Desulfofalx alkaliphila DSM 12257: one gene and its partner. The protein of the gene in region 1 interacts with the protein of each later gene in a pairwise test. Links are inferred from orthologs where the notes say so. Each region holds a gene or a part of one and is shown in the gene's direction. Other genes may lie near its edges.

The links.
Region 2: the proteins of rpe (region 1) and eno interact in binary tests that used the Escherichia coli proteins (3 or more experiments, as listed by UniProt). The link is inferred for Desulfofalx alkaliphila DSM 12257 from one-to-one orthologs.

Annotation. Positions count from the first base shown.
Region 1 is NZ_JONT01000013.1:83,886-90,636, forward strand. What follows is about bases 1,558-4,480. They hold rpe (ribulose-phosphate 3-epimerase), read left to right. Parts: upstream 1,558-2,647; coding sequence 2,648-3,313; downstream 3,314-4,480. Other genes in these bases: pknB (Stk1 family PASTA domain-containing Ser/Thr kinase), read left to right, coding at 1,558-1,750; rsgA (ribosome small subunit-dependent GTPase A), read left to right, coding at 1,777-2,646; BR02_RS16000 (RCKP-type rubredoxin-like domain-containing protein), read left to right, coding at 3,313-3,438; BR02_RS0108640 (quaternary amine ABC transporter ATP-binding protein), read left to right, coding at 3,715-4,480. Outside these bases: more of pknB, read left to right, coding at 1-1,557; more of BR02_RS0108640, read left to right, coding at 4,481-4,902; BR02_RS0108645 (ABC transporter permease), read left to right, coding at 4,904-5,743; BR02_RS0108650 (glycine betaine ABC transporter substrate-binding protein), read left to right, coding at 5,756-6,649. UniProt on the Escherichia coli protein: Catalyzes the reversible epimerization of D-ribulose 5-phosphate to D-xylulose 5-phosphate.
Region 2 is NZ_JONT01000017.1:4,987-11,610, reverse strand. The notes cover bases 3,829-6,624. They hold eno (phosphopyruvate hydratase), read left to right. Parts: upstream 3,829-4,481; coding sequence 4,482-5,768; downstream 5,769-6,624. Other genes in these bases: secG (preprotein translocase subunit SecG), read left to right, coding at 5,917-6,144; gpmI (2,3-bisphosphoglycerate-independent phosphoglycerate mutase), read left to right, coding at 3,829-4,424. In the rest of the region: gap (type I glyceraldehyde-3-phosphate dehydrogenase), read left to right, coding at 1-736; BR02_RS0109885 (phosphoglycerate kinase), read left to right, coding at 805-1,986; tpiA (triose-phosphate isomerase), read left to right, coding at 2,105-2,860; more of gpmI, read left to right, coding at 2,877-3,828. UniProt on the Escherichia coli protein: Catalyzes the reversible conversion of 2-phosphoglycerate (2-PG) into phosphoenolpyruvate (PEP). It is essential for the degradation of carbohydrates via glycolysis.

The DNA of each region.
Region 1 (6,751 bases):
AAATCGCTTGGTTACAATTAAGGTGTTAAGGTCGGAGTTTGTATCTGACAGTGATTTTATCCGTCGCTTTCGCCGAGAGGCACAGGCTGTGGCCAGCCTTTCTCACTCTAACATTGTTAACATTCATGATGTTGGCCAGGAAGAAGATACCCATTATCTGGTAATGGAGTATATAGATGGGGACAACTTAAAGAATTTTATTCAAGACAAGCCCGACCTGCCTATACATGAAATAGTAAGCATTGTGCGGCAAATTTGTGATGCCCTGCAGCATGCCCATGAAAACAATATTGTACACCGGGATGTAAAGCCCCATAATATTTTAATTACCCCTAACCATCGGGTAAAACTTACCGATTTTGGCATTGCTTTAGAAGCCACCACCGGCACAATTACAAATACTCAAACTATTATGGGCTCTGTGCATTATATATCACCGGAACAGGCAAAGGGGGAAACCCCCGGCCCGCAATCAGATATCTACTCCCTTGGTGTGGTGCTGTATGAAATGCTTACTTCACAGCTACCGTTCAAAGGAGACGGCCCGGTGGCGGTGGCATTAAAACATATACAAGAGCAGCCTCCACTTCCTGGGGAAATAAACCCACATATACCTAAGGAATTAGAACGAGTTGTGTTAAAGGCAATGGAAAAAAATCCTGATCAGCGGTACCGGTCTGCCCAAGAGTTCAGTTCGGAACTGCTGAGGGCTGTAAATGGCCAAAGGGCTGTTCCGGATCAGGAGGATGACTTTGCCACTCAAGTTTTACCAAGCAATATAAAGGCCGAGCAGGAAGAAATAAAGTCCAAAAAAGAAGATAAAAAAGCAAAGGCAATCAAAATCAGCGTACTGGCGGGTCTGTTGCTTTTGAGCTTATTGGGCGGAATGTTGTTTGCACTTTTTAATTACCTAAATGTACCTGAAGTGGCAGTGCCCGAGGTGGAAGGCTTACCTGTGGAAGAAGCGCGCATTTTATTGGCAGGGGAGGGCTTAGAGCCCACGGAGCGTGAAATACATAGCAGCTCAGTTGAGAAGGGGATTGTTATTTCCCAGAGTATAGCACCGGGTACCAAGGTGAAAAAGGGCCGTGCCATAGAGATGACCGTCAGCTTGGGTCCGGAAATGCAAACACTTCCCGATGTGACAAATCTGCCCATCAGTGACGCGCGAATAATGCTGCACAATGCTGATTTTAATTATAAGGAAAATGAAGTATTCGATGAAAATGTAGAAGCGGGCTACGTGATCAGTCAGGATCCACCCCACGGTAAGCACCCCAAGGGTATTACCGTGGAGCTTAAAGTAAGCAAGGGTCCGGAGTTTAACTTCCAATCTGTGCCTAATTTAATTGGCTTAAACATTGATGCGGCCCGGGCAAGGTTGGCTGAGTATAACTTGGTGCTGGCTCAACCTGTAAAGGGAGAGCGCAGTGACAGGTATCTCGAAGGCCAGGTGATTAGACAAACTCCCGAATCCGGTACGGAAATAAGAGAAGGTTCTGAAGTGTCAATTGTGGTAAGTGAAGGGCCCGGCCCCGCAAAAAGAACGGTTAATGTCACCGTGCCCATTGATGATGATGGAAAAAGTCATGAAGTGAGAATAAGTGTGGAGGATGTCCGTGGCACCAGGGATGTGTATGTTGCCACGCGCTCTTCCGGTGAAATTGTTGTGGAGCCTGTGGAGTATTATGGAAATGCTGTCATTCGGGTATATATTGACGGGGAATTAAAGTTTGATCAATCCCCATAATTTAAGCTTTTCTTTGGGGGGTTTGTATGATTGAAGGCATAGTTGTCAAAGCATATAGTGGATATTATTATGTGCAGGACGGTGATGCCCAGTGGATTTGCCGTTTAAGGGGCAAGTTTCGTTATGACAAACAAAAGGTTTTGGTGGGCGACCGGGTGCGCTTAAAACCGGCAGAGAAAAATACCGGCGTAGTTTATGAGGTGCTAAATAGACGCAATGAATTGTTGCGCCCACCGGTGGCCAATGTGGATCAGGGGGTAATTACCTTTGCCGTTGCTCACCCGGAACCGAATTTAAGCCTCTTGGATCGGTTTTTGGTACTGGCTGAAAGCTCGGGGGTAAAGCCGGTAATATGTTTAAATAAGGCTGATTTATTAGGGGAGCAAGAACCGGAATGGTTAGACCTATATCGGAGAATTGGCTATGGGGTATTTTATACCAGTACTAAGTATAATACCGGCTTAGATGAACTGAGGGCAGAGTTGAGGGGTAAGATTTCTGTTTTTGCAGGCCCGTCGGGGGTGGGTAAATCAAGTTTGTTAAATTCCATTAAACCGGGGCTTAAATTAAAAACAGGGGAAATAAGCGAAAAATTAAAGCGGGGTAGGCATACCACACGGCATGTTGAGTTATTACCAATAAACGGCGGCCTGGTGGTGGACACACCGGGTTTTTCAAACCTCAATCTACCTGAAATACCGGCAGCGGAACTGATGCATTACTTTCCTGAACTGGCAAAGTTTCAAGGGAAATGCCGTTTTACCAGCTGTACCCATAACATGGAACCCCAATGTGCAATTAAAAAGGCAGTGGACCTGGGGGAAATTGATGCCGGAAGATATAATAACTATTTACAATTTTTAAACGAGTTAACAGAACGGGAGAGGAGATATTAGTATGATAAAGTTGGCCCCATCAATATTGTCGGCAGATTTTGCCCGCCTGGCCCAAGAGGTGAACACTGTGGAGCGAGCAGGTGCTGAATATTTGCACCTTGATGTGATGGACGGACATTTCGTACCTAATATAACCATTGGCCCATTGGTGGTACAGGCGCTAAGACCCCATTCAAAAATGTTTTTTGATGTGCACCTGATGATTGCACAACCGGACAAATACCTGGCGGACTTTGTGGAAGCCGGTGCTGACTTGGTAACGGTGCACGTGGAAGCATGCACTCACCTTCACCGGGTAGTAACACAAATTAAAGAATTGGGTGTTAAAGCCGGGGTGGCACTAAATCCGGCTACTCCGATAAGTGCTGTGGAACATGTACTGCCACTGGTGGATTTGGTGTTATTAATGACAGTTAACCCTGGCTTTGGTGGGCAAAAATTTATTCCCCAGGTGCTGCCTAAAATTAAGCAAGTACGGGAATTAATAGCTAATACAGGCCTAAACACTGAAATACAAGTGGACGGCGGTATTAACATAGAAACAGCCGGAAAGGTTGTAGAGTGTGGTGCCAAGGTATTGGTGGCAGGCTCAGCTATCTTTAACAGCAATGATAGGGAGCATGCGGTACAAGCATTACGCAAGGCCGCTTTAGGAGGTGATAAATAATGGCAACATGGATCTGCACCCAGTGCGGTGAGAAAAAAGAGGGTCGCTGCAAGCCAAGAAAATGCCCTGCATGTGGTGCGTCGGGTACTGAAACCTTTAAAAAAGATGAGGAAACAAACAAATAAGTGAATATCAAGTAATTATTTTAAGTGAACGGGATAAGATTAGCTTATCCCGTTTCTTATTGTTATATTGTTCCTAGACAAACCAAGTGACCTACTGTTATAATCATAACAAAATGGAATAATTTTGTTATGGGGTTAATTTATAACCCTTTTATTTTTTAAGTTGAAATTATCGGATAAAACTAGGGTATGGGCTTACAATATAGATTATATACCGGGCGGTGATAATAAACTGTTTTTGTAACCTCAGCAATTTACGAAAGAAGGTTGTAATTAATGAAGAAGATAGAGGTTAAAAATTTAGTGAAAATATTTGGCGACAACCCTGACAGGGCATTAAAGTTGCTGCAGCAGGGTATAGATAAAGATGAAATCTTGGCAAAAACCAAACAAACAGTGGGAGTATATAATATAAATTTTGATGTGGAAGCTGGGGAAACCTTTGTGCTGATGGGTTTATCCGGTAGCGGCAAATCAACGCTGCTACGTTGTTTGAATCGATTGATTGACCCTACCGGAGGCGAAGTTTATATTGACGGGGAAGATATAACTAAGGTAAATGAAGAGTCATTACGCAACATTAGACGGCGGAAGTTAGGGATGGTGTTTCAAAAGTTTGCCCTGTTCCCACATCGTACCGTATTGGAAAACGCTGCCTTTGGCTTAGAAATACAAGGCATTGATGAGCAAGAAAGATTTGACAAGGCCCAACGGGCATTGGAGTTGGTTGGTTTAAAGGGTTATGAGAAGTCTATGCCAAGTCAACTCTCCGGTGGGATGCAGCAGCGGGTAGGCTTGGCCAGGGCCCTATCCAGCGATCCGGATATACTGCTAATGGATGAAGCCTTTAGTGCCTTGGATCCCTTAATTCGTAAAGAAATGCAAGACGAACTCTTGTCCATTCAAAGCCAGATGAACAAGACTATCATATTTGTAACCCACGATTTGGATGAGGCCCTTAAAATTGGTGACCGCATTGCCCTAATGAAGGACGGTGCCATTGTGCAAATAGGCACACCTGAAGAAATATTAACAAACCCTGCCAATGATTACGTTGAACGCTTTGTAGAAGATGTGGACATGACCAAGGTACTTACCGCTGAGGGCATTATGAAGAGCCCACAGGTGGTGATTACCATAAAGGACGGCCCTCGCTTGGCATTGCGCCTAATGAAGGAGCACGGTTTATCCAGTATTTTTGTAACTACCCGGGACAGAAAGCTCTTGGGTATTGTAACTGCGGACTGCTGTGTTGACGCGGTGGTAAACGGTTACAATGATATTAATCGGCTGGTAATAACTGATGTCCCAAAGGTAAATTTGGAAGCCCATGTGAATGAAATTATTCCATTGATGGCAGACTCAAAATACCCTGTGGCCGTGGTTGATGAACAGGACAAATTAAGAGGTGTACTGGTACGGGGCGCGGTGCTGGCCGGCATGATGAAGAAGGGGGGCGAATAAAATGGAATTGCCTAAACTTCCCATTGGTGCCGGTGCGGAATTGTTGGTGGACGCTGCTGAAACCTATCTGGGCTGGCTATTTGATTTTATAACAATAGTCATTAAAGCGCTGGTGGGCAATTTTGCAGATTTGCTGAATATGATGTCGCCCTTGCTCTTTATCGTAATTGTATCTGCCATTGCATGGCGGCTTGCCGGTAACAGGGTAGCCATTGGGTCCGCCCTTGGTTTACTGTTAATTCTAAATATGGGTATGTGGAAACCGGCAATGGATACCATAGCCTTGGTATTAATAGCCACACTCTTTGCTTTAATTATCAGCATACCCTTGGGAATTCTCACTGCCCGTTACCAGATGGCCCATAGGGTGGTCATGCCCATCTTGGATTTTATGCAGACAATGCCGCCCTTTGTATATTTAGTGCCGGTGGTAATACTCTTTGCCATCGGAGAAGTGCCGGGCTTAATTGCTACCGTTGTGTTTGCAATGCCTCCGGCCATTAGGCTCACCGGCTTGGGTATTAGACAAGTCCCTGAAGATTTGATAGAAGCTGCTGAAGCCTTTGGGGCCACCGAAAGTCAGAAACTGTTTAAGGTACAATTACCCTTGGCCATGCCCACCATTATGGCCGGTGTAAACCAATGCATACTGTTGGCCTTATCAATGGTGGTAATTGCAGCTATGGTTGGTGTGGGTGGCTTAGGCGGTATGGTGCTCCGGGGAATTCAACGTTTGGATGTGGGGTTGGCCTTTGAAGCCGGGCTATCAATTGTAATTATAGCTATCATCCTTGACCGCATTACCCAAAAAATTGGGTTTAATAACAAAACAAATAAATAAGGGGGAGAAAAGGTGAAAAGATTTAGTAAAGCCAGTGTACTGCTTGCCATGCTTGTCATTTTGAGCCTAGCATTGGCGGGTTGTACAGGCGGCGGGGGAGAACAGGACCCTGCGGCACAGCAAGCACAGGATGCAGGCACAGTTGTGTTGGGATATGTAGAGTGGGATTCTGAAATTGCCAGCACACACGTGGTTAAAGAAGTACTGGAGAGCAAAATGGGTTATGAGGTGGAAACCGTTCCGGTGGATGCTGCATTGATGTACACCGGCTTGAGCCGGGGGGATTTTGACGCCATTGTGTCATCTTGGCTGCCGGTTACCCACGGAGAGTACCTGGATAGGGTTAAAGATGATGTGGAGAACTTGGGAGCTAACCTAGACGGTGCCAAAATCGGTTTGGTAGTGCCCGCCTATGTGGAAATTGATTCCATTGAAGAAATGAATGAAATAGCAGACCGGTTCAACGGCCAAATTATTGGCATTGAACCCGGTGCAGGGGTTATGAATGCCACTGAAGCTGCCATTGAAGAATATGGTCTTGATAACTTTACCTTAATGGACAGCAGTAGTGCTGCCATGGCTGCATCATTACAGAGAGCAATTAATGATAACCAATATATTGCAGTTACCGGCTGGACTCCCCACTGGAAGTTTGCCAAGTTTGATTTGAAGTACTTGGATGATCCTAAGGGTGTCTATGGCGGTGAAGAACACATTGCAACCTTAGTTACATTGGACCTCAAAGAGACTAAACCGGAAGTTTATAACTTCTTAAATAACTTCTACTGGGAACCGTCTGACATGGAAGATGTTATGGTCTTGATATACGAAGGAATGTCACCGGAGGAAGCTGCTAAGCAGTGGGTTGAAGAAAACAGTGACAAGGTGGAGGCATGGCTGCCTTAAATAAAAAGCTTTTAGGGTAGGGGTGGACAAGGTCCGCCCCTACCCTAATTTTACAATAATACCTGACCTGCCGGGCGTGGCATAGTGTAAAATTGTTGTAGG
Region 2 (6,624 bases), on another replicon or contig:
TATCGTTATTGAGTCCACCGGACGCTTTACCAAGCGCGATGACGCCGCTAAACACCTGAGGGCGGGAGCTAAAAAGGTGGTTATCAGTGCCCCTGCCAAAGGTCCTGACGCAACCATTGTGATGGGTGTTAACCATGAAAGCTATGATGCGGCAAACCACCATATTGTATCTAACGCCTCTTGTACCACCAACTGTTTGGCTCCGGTGGCCAAGGTGATTAATGATAAATTTGGAGTGGTAAAGGGTTTAATGACAACGGTGCACTCCTATACCAATGACCAGCAAATTTTAGACTTGCCCCACAGGGACTTGCGCCGGGCAAGGGCCGCCGCCATGTCTATCATTCCCACCTCCACCGGTGCGGCTAAAGCTGTGGCCCTGGTGTTGCCGGAGTTAGAAGGAAAGTTAAACGGTTTTGCCATGCGGGTGCCCACACCCAACGTGTCTGTGGTAGACCTTACTGTGGAATTGAAAAAGTCAACCACCGTTGAAGAATTAAATGAGGCCCTAAAGGCTGCGGCAGAAAACGAAATGAAGGGCATACTGCATTTTAGTGATTTGCCCCTGGTATCCAGCGACTATAACGGTGACCCCCATTCTTCTATTGTGGACGGCTTGTCTACCATGGTTATGGACGGCAATATGGCTAAGGTTGTTGCCTGGTATGATAACGAGTGGGGCTATTCTTGCCGGGTGCTGGATTTGGTGCGCTACATTGCGGAAAAAGGGCTGTAGAATTAATCTTGAATTAATAAACCTAATAATCGCCGGTTCCCGGTGAACCGTAACTGTAGGTGATAAAGGTGCTAAAGAAAACCATTGAAGATATTGATGTTAGCGGTAAGCGGGTGCTGGTGCGGGTGGATTTCAACGTACCTTTAAAAGAGGGCCTTATTACTGACGACACTCGCATCCGGGCGGCCTTACCCACCATTAAGTATTTGATAGAGCAAAAGGCCAAGGTTATTTTGATGTCGCACCTTGGCCGGCCCAAGGGCCAGGTAAAGGATGAATTTCGCCTTAACCCGGTGGCTGTAAGGCTCTCTGAGCTCTTGGGTAAAAAAGTAATTAAGGTTGACGACTGCATTGGTGAACAGCCGCAAAAGGCCGTCAGTGAAATGCAGCAGGGTGATGTGCTGCTGCTGGAAAACCTGCGCTTTTATGAGCAAGAAACAAAAAACGATGCTCAATTTGCTAAAGATTTGGCACAGCTGGCCGATGTGTTTGTAAGCGATGCCTTTGGGACTGCCCACCGGGCCCATGCATCCACCGCCGGGGTGGCCCAACACCTGCCTGCGGTGGCCGGTTATTTAATGCAAAGGGAACTGGAAATGTTGGGGCAGGCCCTGTCTTCCCCCCGGCGTCCCTTCGTGGCCATTATTGGCGGTGCAAAGGTGTCTGATAAAATAGGTGTTATTGAAAACTTACTGGGTAAGGTAAACACCTTGATTATAGGCGGCGGCATGGCCAATACCTTTTTAAAGGCTAAAGGTCTTAAGGTGGGTAAATCACTGTTGGAAGAGGATAAAATAGAGCTGGCCAAGGAACTGCTGCAAAAGGCATCGGCAAGCAAGGTGGATTTATTGCTGCCCCTTGATGTGGTGGTGGCACCGTCGCCGGAATCCGGCGACCGGAGCACCCTTGTGGCTGTGGATGCTGTACCCGATGACCAAATGATATTGGATATCGGTCCCCGCAGTGCAGAGCATTTTGCCCAGGTGGTGTCGGAGGCCGGTACCGTGGTATGGAACGGCCCCATGGGGGTCTTTGAGCAGGATGCCTTTGCCAAGGGTACCGAGGCAGTGGCCAGGGTACTGGCCAAATCCAATGCCATCAGTGTGGTGGGTGGCGGAGATTCGGCCGCTGCCATTAAGAAAACCGGCGTAGCCGAGCAAATCAGTCATATTTCCACCGGGGGCGGAGCCTCCTTGGAGTTTTTAGAGGGTAAAGAATTGCCGGGAGTGGTGGCCCTACTGGATAAGTAACCACTCATTGTGATGTTGAGTTTTTGCAGGGGCGGGCAAAGAAACCCGCCCCTGGTTTGCACTGTCAGGCTTCGGTTTTAAAAACCGAAGCCTGTTCCTAAGAGGGGAGGTATTTTTATTGCGCAAGCCAATTATTGCCGGAAACTGGAAGATGCATAAAACGGTGCAGGAGGCCAAGGATTTTACCAAGGCCTTGGCAGATATGGTTGCTAATTCCCAGGTTGAGGTGGTGCTGTGTCCGCCCTTTACAGCCCTGGCAGCGGTGGTGGAAGCCGCAGAGGGGACTAATATTGCAGTGGGGGCCCAGAATGTGTATTGGGAAGAAAAGGGGGCCTTTACCGGTGAAATTTCGCCGGGAATGTTAAAGGAAGTGGGCTGCAAATACGTAATTGTGGGCCACTCTGAACGCCGCCAGTACTTTGGTGAAACCGATGAGACGGTAAATAAAAGGGTTAAGGCTGTATTGAACGAGGGCATGGTGCCGATAATATGTGTGGGTGAAACTTTAGATGAGAGGGAGCAGGGCATCACTGAGAAGGTGGTTCGCACCCAGGTGGAAGGAGCGCTCAAGGGGCTTGATGCTGCAACTGTGGCCGGCTTGGTGATAGCCTATGAGCCGGTGTGGGCCATCGGTACCGGTAAGACTGCTTCGGAGGAAGACGCCCAGGGGGTAATTGCTTATATCCGCAGTGTAATAAAGGAGCTGGCCCAAGACAGTGCTGACCGGGTGAGAATACAGTATGGCGGCAGTGTAAAGCCGGCCAATATTGTGGGTTTGATGCAGCAGCCGGATATTGACGGTGCACTGGTGGGCGGAGCCAGCCTGGAACCGGAAAGCTTTGGGGGCATTGTTAAAGGAGCGGCCGGGGCCTAATGGGGGGTAGATATTTTTGACAGCGCAGGTTAAACCCACGGCGTTAATTATTCTGGACGGTTGGGGTATAAACTCCCAAGAAAGCGGAAATGCCATTTGCCAAGCCCAAACACCTAATATTGATAAGTTATTAAAGAAATACCCCCATACCTTACTCAGTGCCTCCGGTGAAGATGTGGGACTGCCTGCCGGCCAGATGGGCAACTCTGAGGTGGGCCACCTGAACATTGGAGCCGGCAGGGTGGTCTACCAAGATTTAACCCGCATTACTAAAGCCATTCGGGACGAAAGTTTTTTTACAAACGAAGAGCTTTTAGCGGCTGTGAATTATGCTAAGGAGAATAACGGCGGCCTGCATCTGATGGGATTGCTGTCTGACGGGGGTGTGCACAGCCATATAGAGCATTTGTTTGGCCTGTTGAAATTGGCTAAAGAGGAAAAGATAAAACAGGTATATATACATGCCTTTTTAGACGGCCGTGATGTACCCCCGGCCAATGCCTTGGAATATATTGAAGCCTTGGAGCAAAGGTGTGCTGCCCTGGATATAGGTAAAATTGTCACCGTAATGGGCCGCTACTACGCCATGGATCGGGATAAACGCTGGGAAAGAACCGAAAAGGCTTACCGGGCCATGGTGACGGGGGAGGGGTATAAGGCAGAAAGGGCCGAAGAGGCCTTACAGGAAGCTTACCGGCGTGGGGAAACTGACGAGTTTGTGCAGCCCACAGTGATTGTAAATGACGACGGAAAGCCCCTGGCCACTGTGGTGGACGGTGACGCCGTCATATTTTTCAACTTTAGGCCTGATCGGGCCCGCCAAATTACCAGGGCCTTTGTGGACAAAGATTTTACAGCCTTTAAGCGCCCCGCTGCCCATCCCAGGGTGCACTTTACTTGTATGACCCTTTATGATAAAACAATTGAAGCACCGGTGGCATTTAAGCCCCAAATGCTTAAAAACACCTTGGGGGAGGTACTGAGTAATAACGGTATTAGGCAGCTGCGCCTTGCCGAAACGGAGAAATATGCCCACGTTACCTTTTTCTTCAACGGTGGGGTAGAAAAGCCCAACCCCGGTGAGGAGCGAGTGCTCATTCCGTCGCCCAAGGTGGCCACTTACGACTTAAAACCCGAGATGAGCGCCTTTGAAGTTACAGATGCATTAATTGAACAACTTGAGAAGGATAAGTTTGAAGTTATTATCATGAATTATGCCAATGCTGACATGGTGGGCCATACCGGGGTGATGGATGCGGCAGTTTGTGCCGTTAATGCGGTGGACAGCTGTTTGGGTAGGGCGGTGGATGCCATTTTAGAGCGCGGTGGGGTGGCAATAATCACTGCCGATCACGGCAATGCAGAGCATATGATGGACGAGGAAGGCAAACCCTTTACCGCACATACCACTGATCCGGTGCCCCTGATCTTGGTGGGCCACGGCAAGCTGCGCCACGCCAAACTAAGAAAGGGTCGACTGGAAGACATCGCCCCCACTCTGTTGGAATTATTACATATTGATAAGCCCCTTGAAATGACCGGCACTTCGTTGATAGAAAAGTAGTATGAAGATTTTTCTAAAATAAGATAACACTGCACTTGCTAAGGAGGCGTTGTAAAAATGTCAACAACCATTATAGATATCTATGCCCGGCAGATACTGGATTCCCGGGGCAATCCCACAGTGGAAGTGGACGTGATTTTAGAGGACGGCACCCTGGGACGGGCTGCCGTTCCTTCCGGGGCATCCACCGGTGCCTATGAAGCAGTGGAACTGCGGGATGGCGATGCCGACCTTTACCTGGGCAAAGGGGTAACCAAGGCCGTAGAAAATGTCAACAGCATCATTGCCCCGGAAATAGTGGAAATGGATGCCCTGGACCAGATTGGCATTGACCAGGTGATGATTGAATTAGACGGCACACCAAATAAGGGGAAATTGGGTGCCAACGCCATTTTGGGAGTTTCCTTGGCGGTGGCCAAGGCAGCGGCAGAATCTTTGGGCTTACCCCTCTACCAGTATTTGGGCGGAACAAACGCCAAGGAATTGCCGGTGCCCATGATGAACATTTTAAACGGCGGCGAGCATGCCGACAATAACGTGGATATTCAAGAGTTTATGGTAATGCCGGTGGGTGCTAAAAACTTTAACGAGGCACTGCGCATGGGCACAGAGGTTTTTCATAACTTGAAAAAGGTGTTGAAGGAAAAGGGCTTAAACACTGCTGTGGGGGATGAAGGCGGCTTTGCACCCAACCTGGGTTCTAACCAGGAGGCCCTGGAGGTTATTGTGGAGGCCATATCCGCTGCCGGCTACAAACCGGGGCTGGATGTTGCGCTGGCCTTGGATGTGGCGGCAACTGAATTGTATAAAGACGGCAAATATGTGCTGGCCGGTGAAGGAGTTACCAGAACGGCCGCCGAAATGATAGATTATTATGCCCAACTGGTGGAGAGATTCCCCATTATATCCATAGAAGACGGTTTGGCAGAGGATGATTGGGGCGGCTGGAAACAACTTACCGAGCGTTTGGGCAGTAAGGTTCAACTGGTGGGGGATGACCTCTTTGTTACCAACACCGAGCGTCTGGAACAAGGCATCACATCCGGAGTGGCAAACTCCATCTTGATTAAAGTAAATCAAATTGGTACTTTGACGGAAACCTTGGACTGCATTGAAATGGCCAAGCGGGCAGGCTATACGGCGGTTGTGTCCCACCGTTCCGGTGAGACAGAGGATACCACCATTGCTGATTTGGTGGTGGCAACCAACGCCGGTCAAATTAAAACCGGTGCCCCATCAAGAACGGATCGGGTGGCCAAGTACAACCAGCTGCTGCGTATAGAAGAAGAACTGGACCGCTTTGCCCGGTTTAAAGGGAAAAAGGTATTTTATAATCTAGGTTAGCCGGCCTTTGTGGCGGTTTGTATATCGGACCTGCCTACCGGGCGGGTACAGTGGGCCTGTGACTTTTTTGTCGGTTTGATTGTGTGGTATTTTACCTTATGATATAATTGTCTTTGGTAAACTATACTTTACTAAGGTGGTGAAACCATTGCTAAAGGGAATAATAATCGGTCTCCAAATACTACTGGCCCTTGGAGTTATTGCTACTGTTTTACTGCAGTCCGGTAAAAGTGCGGGCTTGTCAGGGGCTATTGCCGGGGGTGCTGAGCAGATGTTTGGAAGAACCAAAGGCTTGGATGAGAAGCTGGGCAAGCTCACAGTGGCTTTTAGCATTATCTTTGCAGTTCTCTCATTGACGCTGGCAGCAATTTGGTAGCCAACCACCTAGGTGCTCATTGGCAGCAAAGTTAATTCAGTTTTTTAGGGGCGCGATTATTCGCGCCCTTTGTGAACTGGCCCAAGTTTTAGGAGAAAGAAGATAGATTAAAATAATAATAACTTTCACAAGCAGACAGGCAAACTTCTAATATTTAGTGAAAACAAGCTCATAAACGAATTTTTTCGACACCTTTCAACTCAGTGTAAAAGCTGAGTAGAATTTGTTTTGTCTTCTTGTGAAATAAAGTGCTTCTATGCTATAATATAGTGCAAGGATAATACCCCTGCTGTCAAGCTTGGCCCCTAGAGAGATACTTTAAGGCCTGATACTTGGAAATTATTATTTTGTGTGTTATTTTTAGGAGGGGTGTTTCCAATATAAATGGGGAGGTGATTTGTGCTCATAGGCCTATACGCCTGAATGACAGGCAGTGATAGGTGTGGGTTAAGGTACCTCGTTTTATTCTGTGTTCTGGAG